2 regions of the Cobetia sp. PDI-23MA genome follow, and region 2 is predicted to be linked to the other one. Evidence: riboswitches for the same ligand, from Rfam matches in the RefSeq annotation. Region 2 holds a riboswitch; the other holds the start of a gene.
The links. A riboswitch is a leader RNA that binds a small molecule or an ion and turns the genes downstream of it on or off. The one in region 2 is predicted to bind thiamine pyrophosphate.

Region 1 (3,397 bases), 1.5 Mb from region 2:
ACTTGCAGTGTACAGCAGGCGAATTTCACGCCAGGCTGCGCGGCGAGACCCAGGCAGGGGCTGCCGCAAGCTCAGCATAGGACCGCGGGCCGAATGCCTCCATCGCCCACAACAGCGCACGGCACAGCTCACGCTGGCCATCGAGATCGATCATGCGCCCATGGCGCGAATAGCCCTTCATGAAGGCCTGACGCTGCTCCGGTGTTTCCAGCAGCAACTCCACCAGCGCCCAGTCGAACTCGATCGGCGCCCACACCAGTGCCTCCCAATCGCTCCATACCCAGCCGGTGGCGGCGCACAGATACTGATCGGCGCGCATGTCCGGCAGACACCACACCGCGCGAGTCGGCGCCGGGAAGGTGCGCTTGAGCAGCGCGCCAAGCTCCGCGCGACGCGGGTGATGGGCCAGAAAGCGTGTGACGCGGGCATTCCAGTGCAACAGCGGCATCGGCTGCGCCAGCGGCTGACCGAAGCCCGACACCGTATCCTGATGCAGGCGACCGAGCTGGTCGCCGAGCAGCTCACAGAAGGTGATGCTGAGATCACTCGGCTGCCCACTGGACCACGGCAGGTGCCAGATGGGCGCGCCATCGAGACGCCCCAGAAAGGTCAGGGGCAGCGGCGGAATCGGCAGGCGCGCGGGCAAGGCGCCCGCCAGTCGCGTCAAACCCTCCGGCGTCGCCCAGCGATCGGCACCGAAGACCCCGCGCATGGCGCGCCAGAAGGGGTCGTGGTCTGGCCCGGTTCGCGCCAGCTTGATCAGCCCCGGCGTGCCGCCACGCTGGCGCCACAGCCAGTTGGCGCTATCCGGCCAGACGAGTGCCAGCGGTTCGAGCGGTTGCCCCAGATAGGTCGAAAGCCGTCGAGTCAGTGATTCCTCGGGCCAGCCCCTGGGCACGGGACGCGGCTCCCCTGTGGCGTCAGCTGCGCTCGGCCGCCGCGGGGGAACGGGATAGCTGGAACAGGTCGAGAGATCCGGTGTGTCGGGCATGATGATCTCCTTGGGCTACACGTCTTGTTACAGTCATGTTCAGCATACCCAAGGCGTGGCACATCGGCATAGTCCGTTTCGCCCCACTCAGGAAAGCCAATCAGGTAAGCCACTCAAGAAAGTCGCCGTCTCCCCTGCCCCGACTTGCGTCGGACAAGACACCGGCAAGACAGTGACGTTACACTGTCGGCCTGGATGGGGGTGCCCGAGAATGGGCTGAGAGTCGCAGCGATACGTCGCGCGACAACCCCTGGAACCTGATCCGGTTGATACCGGCGGAGGGAATCCCCGACGCGTGCCCTGCACGGCGCGTCACCTGCTTCCTCCAGCCGGCACGCCGCCTGACCACGGAATTGCCTGTGTCGCTGGGACTCACCCTCAACAACGCACGAATCGATTACGCCGGCCACACGCTGTTCCGCGATATTTCCGCGCGTCTGGAGGCTGGTAGCTGGACGGCACTGCTGGGGCGCTCCGGCTGCGGCAAGAGCTCGCTGCTGCGCCTGCTGGCTGGCCTGGAGATGTCAGACCTCCACCAGCTCGACCTCGCCACCGATGATGGCCAGCCGCTGACCGACCGCGTGGCCTGGATGGCGCAGCAGGACCTGCTGCTGCCGTGGCGGCGCGTCATCGACAACCTGTGGCTGGGCGATGACCTGCGCCGGCGGCCGTGCAATCGCGAACTCGCCCATGAGCTTCTGGCCGCGGTCGGGCTCGAGGGTCGCGAGCAGGCCTGGCCGGACGCCCTCTCCGGCGGCCAGCGCCAACGCGTCGCTCTCGCCCGCACGCTCTATCAGCAGGCGCCGGTCGTGATGATGGACGAGCCGTTCTCGGCGGTGGACGCCATCACCCGTCTGGAGCTGCATGATCTGGCCAGCCGCCTGCTCAAGGGCCGCACCGTCCTGATGGTGACCCACGACCCGCTGGAGGCATTGCGCCTCGCCGATCAACTGCTGGTGCTGCGCCCGTCGAGCCTCCCGGGCCACGGCGCCGAGCTTGAGCATCTGCCGGGGCTTGGCGCCGTGCGACCGGTACCGCTGGATGACCCGGCCCTGCCGCCGGCGCAGGCGCAACTGATCGCCCGCCTGCGTGATAGCGAGGAGGCCGCATGAAACGCCTGCACGCCATGCGTCACCTTGTCATCAGCGCGCTGCTTCTGCTGGGGCTCTGGCAGCTGATCATTGCCGTTACCGCCGTGCCGCCCTACATTCTGCCCACGCCCCAGGCCGTGCTCGAGGTGCTGATCCAGAAGGCGCCGCTGTTGGCCCATCACGCTGGCGTCACCATCAGCGAGATACTGGCCGGGCTGGTGCTGGGCATCCTGCTCGGGCTTTCCACCGCGCTGGCGCTGGCCTTCATCCCCCGCCTGCGCCGCACGCTGTTGCCGATGCTGCTGATCAGCCAGGTGATACCGCTGTTCGCGATCGCCCCACTGCTGGTGCTGTGGCTCGGCTATGACATGCTGTCCAAGGTAGTGATGGCGACGCTGATCATCTATTTCCCGGTCGCCTCCACTGGCTACGACGGCCTGCGCCAGACCCGGCAGGGCTGGCTGGATCTGGCCCACACCCTGGGCGCCAGCCCATGGCGCAGATTGATCCACATCCAGTTGCCCGCCGCGCTGCCGGCACTGGCCTCCGGCATACGCATGGCCGCGACCGCCGCCCCCATCGGCGCCGTCATCGGGGAATGGGCCGGTGCCAGTCAGGGGCTGGGCTATCTGATGCTCAACGCCAACGCGCGCATGGAGATCGACCTGATGTTCGCCGCCCTGCTGGTGCTGGTCGCCTTTTCCCTGCTGCTCTATTTCTCGCTGGATGCGCTGCTGCGCACCCTGATGCCCTGGCACCGCGACCGGCTGACACGTCTGAGCTGACACGCCTTGCCTGCGGAAAATACCGCAAGATCGCGTTACCGAAAGACGCAACGACGCTCGACACAAATTGCATGAGCCTGACGACTGCCGCCCACGAACGGCAGCACCACTACCCTGTGATCACAAGGAACTCCGCCATGTCTCTTTCGTCATCGGCGCCACGGCGCAAAGCGCAGCCGACACGTTCACCGCGTGCCTCGCTGCTGTCCACCGCCTTCGCCACCCTGCTGACCACGCTGTGCCTGAGCAGCCTGCCAGCCACTGCCATGTCGGCCCACGCCGCCGAGGCAGAACCCGCCGCGACCAGCACCCAGTCAGCGCCGGAAATCGTCTCTCAGCAGGCCGAGGTCGGAGTGAACGGTGACTCGGCCGCCTCCGCGCCGGTGGCGAGCCAGGAAGCCGTGGAGGCGACTGCCGGCGCCGCCGAACAGGCCAAGAACGGTGCTGAACCGACCGCGGAAGCCATGCCAGCCGGCGACGAACAGAGCGCTGATGCTGACTCGAAGGGCGTCGCCAATGACGCTACCAAG
Region 2 (3,397 bases):
TGTTCGGTATCGCCGCGCTCCTCGATCCACTGTTCACGCAGCGGCGCCAGACCTCGGCGAATGTCGATCTCGACCGCCGGGTCGGTGTAGGGGCCGGAGGTATCGTAGACGACGATCGGCGGATTCTCTTCCAGACCGCTGGAGGTCTGGGTCGGCGAGCAGACGATCTCGCGCATGGGCACGCGGATGTCCGGACGGGAGCCTTCGATATAGATCTTGCGCGAGCCGCTCAGTGGCGCGATGGCGGCGGCGTCGACGCGTGCTTCGCTGGCAAGGTGGCGGCTGCCATCCTTGCGACCGGCGCGCGCGCGTGCCTTGGGGGCAGACTCAGGCTGCGAGGCGAGCGGTGACTCGGCGGCGTTGGTAGCTTGTGGGTCTTGGGTTGTCGGGGCAGTGCTCATGCAGGTCTCCTCAAAGGGCGACGTCACGGCTGACGTCATCATGGGAAGACCGTGCGCAGGGAGAGGATGGTCGTCGCCAGCTCCTTGCCAGCAGGTGGCCCGGGAGCGAGGCGGCCGCGCGCAGCGGCTGGCCATCAGCTTGATTCCTACGCCGGTCCTAACCGGTTCAGGTTCCACGGGACCCCTTGCTGGCAAGCTCGCGCGTCAGGGCGGCGAAGCATGCATGCAGGATCTCAGCCGGTTCCACCGGCACCCCGTCAAGCGTGTGCAGATTTCAATGCGAGAATGTGCTGCCCAACGAAGCATCATGCCTGCTTCGGGCGGTGTTCTCGCATCCAGGCTCTGTTGGCCTGTCAGTCGTGCCATCCATGGGGGATGGCGACATCCCGAGCGGCTCATGGCGAGCACCGGGACGTCAGTCTGTCATGTCTCAGGCGCGATCGAGGCCCATCTGCCAGAAGTCGATCTCGAGTCGCGTGGCGTCACGGAAGACATCGACCAGTTCACCCAGTCGGCGCTCCGAGACTTCCGAGAGCCGCGCATCCAGCCATTCACGCTCGGCTTCGACGGCTTCCTTGAAGTCATCGCTTGAGTACATCGCGATCCAGTCCGCGTACGGGTTGTTCTCGATCTCGGTGGTGTCCTGATCGAGCAGCCACTCGGCGATCTCGCCGTAGCCGATCAGGCAGGGCGCGAGCGCCACGTGCAGATCGAGCAGGTCGCCGCGCTGGCCGCAATCGAGCACGTAACGGGTATAGGCCAGGGTGGCGCGGGATTCCGGCAGCTCGCTCAGGTCATCCTCGCTGATGCCCCACTCGCGGCAGTAGCCGATATGCAGATCGAGCTCGGTATTGAGGATGGTGTCGAGACTGGCCGTGGCCTGACGCAGCTCCGCGAGGGTGCGGCTCTTGTAGGCGGCCAGTGCCCAGGCACGCGCGAAGTGGATCAGGAACAGGTAGTCCTGCTGCAGGTAATGGCGGAAGGACTCCTCCGGCAGACGACCTTCGCCCAGCTGGCGAACGAAGTCGTGCTCGAGATAGTCACACCATTCCTCGGCGCAGGCACTGGTCAGGTCGTTGAAACTGGGCATGACGCATCCCTCGGTGAGCGTGCTGACGACCCGTGATGGGACGACAGGACTCTGGCGCAAGCGTGGCCAGTACCGGAACAGGAGCAGGGGAAAAGCGGGGGAGGTGCCGACAGTCACCGTGAGAAAGTGGTGACGATATCGAGTGGCATCGCTTCGCGCTTGATCCCTACGCCGGTACTAGCCGGATCAGGTTCGGCGGGATCGTCATTCACGCAAGGACGTTGCCTGCGCATGACATCTCAGCCGGTCTTACCGGCACCCCGTCAAGCTGTGACATATGAGTCACGATGCAGCGAGTGTAACAGCCCTGCGGCGCAGAAGAAGGGCAGTGTAAGCAAAAATGCATACGACTTTGGGAGGCATGCCGAAGGTGTGAAGAGCCTCAAGCGGGCTTATAAAGAGCCTCAAGCGGGCTTATAAAGAGCCTCAAGCGGGCTTGTGATAAGCCTCGAGCGGGTTTGTAGAAAGCCGTGGGCGGGTTCATGAAAGCCTCAAGCGGCAAGGTCGGCCATGAGCGCCGGCAGGTGGCGCGACAGTCGCGCAAGGTCACCTGGCTCATCGACATCCCAGCTGACCGGCAGGCAAGCGGTCGTTCTCCCCGCCCGTGCCAACAGCGTCAGGGTGTCCCGGCAGACATGGGCATGACTCCAGTGGGGCAGCAGGAAGGCTTGCGGGCAGGACGCCTTGAGGCCGATCAAGCCATAGCCGCCATCGTCGGTGGGCTGCAGCACCGCGTCGTGAGTGCGCAGTCCATGGGCTGCCTCGCGCAGACGCTGGCTGTCCAGCGCCGGTAGGTCCGAGCCCATCAGCAGCACCGGCCCTTCGGGCAGATGTCGGGCCATGGCCAGGGACATTCGCTCACCGAGATCCCCCTGTGGCTGTGCCTCGAAGGTGAGGTCGGCAGAGGCATCGACAGTACTTCGCAGCCGGGCTTCCAGCGCTGCCCGCAGGGCGGTCTGTTCAGGGGCCTGACTCGACGGTTCGGCAGCGGTCGTCAGCATCACCACGACCTTGCCGAGATGCGCAGCGCAGGCCTGGTCAACGATATGGCTCAGCATCCGCTCATAGAGTCGAGCTGCGCCCTCTGGGCCGAGTGCGGGGATCAGGCGTGTCTTGCAGTGGCCGGCGATGGGCAGGCGACCGAAGATGATGAGGGTCGGGCTCACCTCTGACGCGGCATCAGCTGTGGGCAAGGTAGGCAACGCCGTATCACGCATGGGGCATGCCGCGCTGCTCACAGGCCTGCGCCGCGGCGCGATAGCCGTAGAGGCGTGCCAGACGTGCGGGAGAGACCCCACACCAGGCCGCCAGCCGCAGCCCCCACATCTTGATGATGGTGCGCCAGACGCCCTGGGTGTCCCAGCGTCGACCGCTGGTCGTGACGCGCGCTGTCAGGTTCATTGGCGGTGTCAGATGCTTGAGCTGGGCACTCAACCAGATATCTTCCATCAATGGCATGTCGGCAAAGCCGCCGATGGCCTCGAAGGTCGAGCGCTGCACGAACTGGGTCTGGTCGCCCGTGCTGATGCTGGTCAGCCGCGAGCGCAGATTCATCATGATGGCGATCACCGGTAACCACGGCGACTCGCCCTTGATGCTGACATCGAAGCGGCCCCAGTCGCTGCGACGATGCGTCGTGACGGCCTCTTTCAGCAATGCCAGCGCATTGTCGGGCAAGTCGGTATCGGCATGCAGAAACAGCAGCCACTCCCCGCGCGCGCGCGCGGCTCCGGCGTTCATCTGGCGTGCTCGGCCCGGCTCACTGCTCAGCACGGCATCACACAGCGGACGGGCCAGTGAGGGAGTGCCATCCGTCGAACCACCATCCACCACGATCACTTCACAGTCCCCTCCCGCGCGCAGGCGATTCAGGGCGATCAGGGTTTGCACGATGCCGGCTGCCTCG

Region 1: another riboswitch for thiamine pyrophosphate. It lies ahead of AC5WNJ_RS05825 (ABC transporter ATP-binding protein); the one in region 2 lies ahead of tenA (thiaminase II).

What each region holds. Positions count from the first base shown of each region.
Region 1 covers NZ_CM183352.1:1,357,947-1,361,343, reverse strand. Annotated here, with positions in the region: gene AC5WNJ_RS05830 (phosphotransferase family protein) at 26-991, opposite strand; TPP riboswitch at 1,179-1,292, shown strand; gene AC5WNJ_RS05825 (ABC transporter ATP-binding protein) at 1,351-2,103, shown strand; gene AC5WNJ_RS05820 (ABC transporter permease) at 2,100-2,867, shown strand; gene AC5WNJ_RS05815 (ABC transporter substrate-binding protein) at 3,005-3,397, shown strand, end outside.
Region 2 covers NZ_CM183352.1:2,904,043-2,907,439, reverse strand. Annotated here, with positions in the region: gene thiC (phosphomethylpyrimidine synthase ThiC) at 1-401, opposite strand, end outside; TPP riboswitch at 528-668, opposite strand; gene tenA (thiaminase II) at 832-1,491, opposite strand; TPP riboswitch at 1,638-1,764, opposite strand; gene AC5WNJ_RS12350 (TIGR04282 family arsenosugar biosynthesis glycosyltransferase) at 1,983-2,657, opposite strand; gene AC5WNJ_RS12345 (TIGR04283 family arsenosugar biosynthesis glycosyltransferase) at 2,701-3,397, opposite strand, start outside.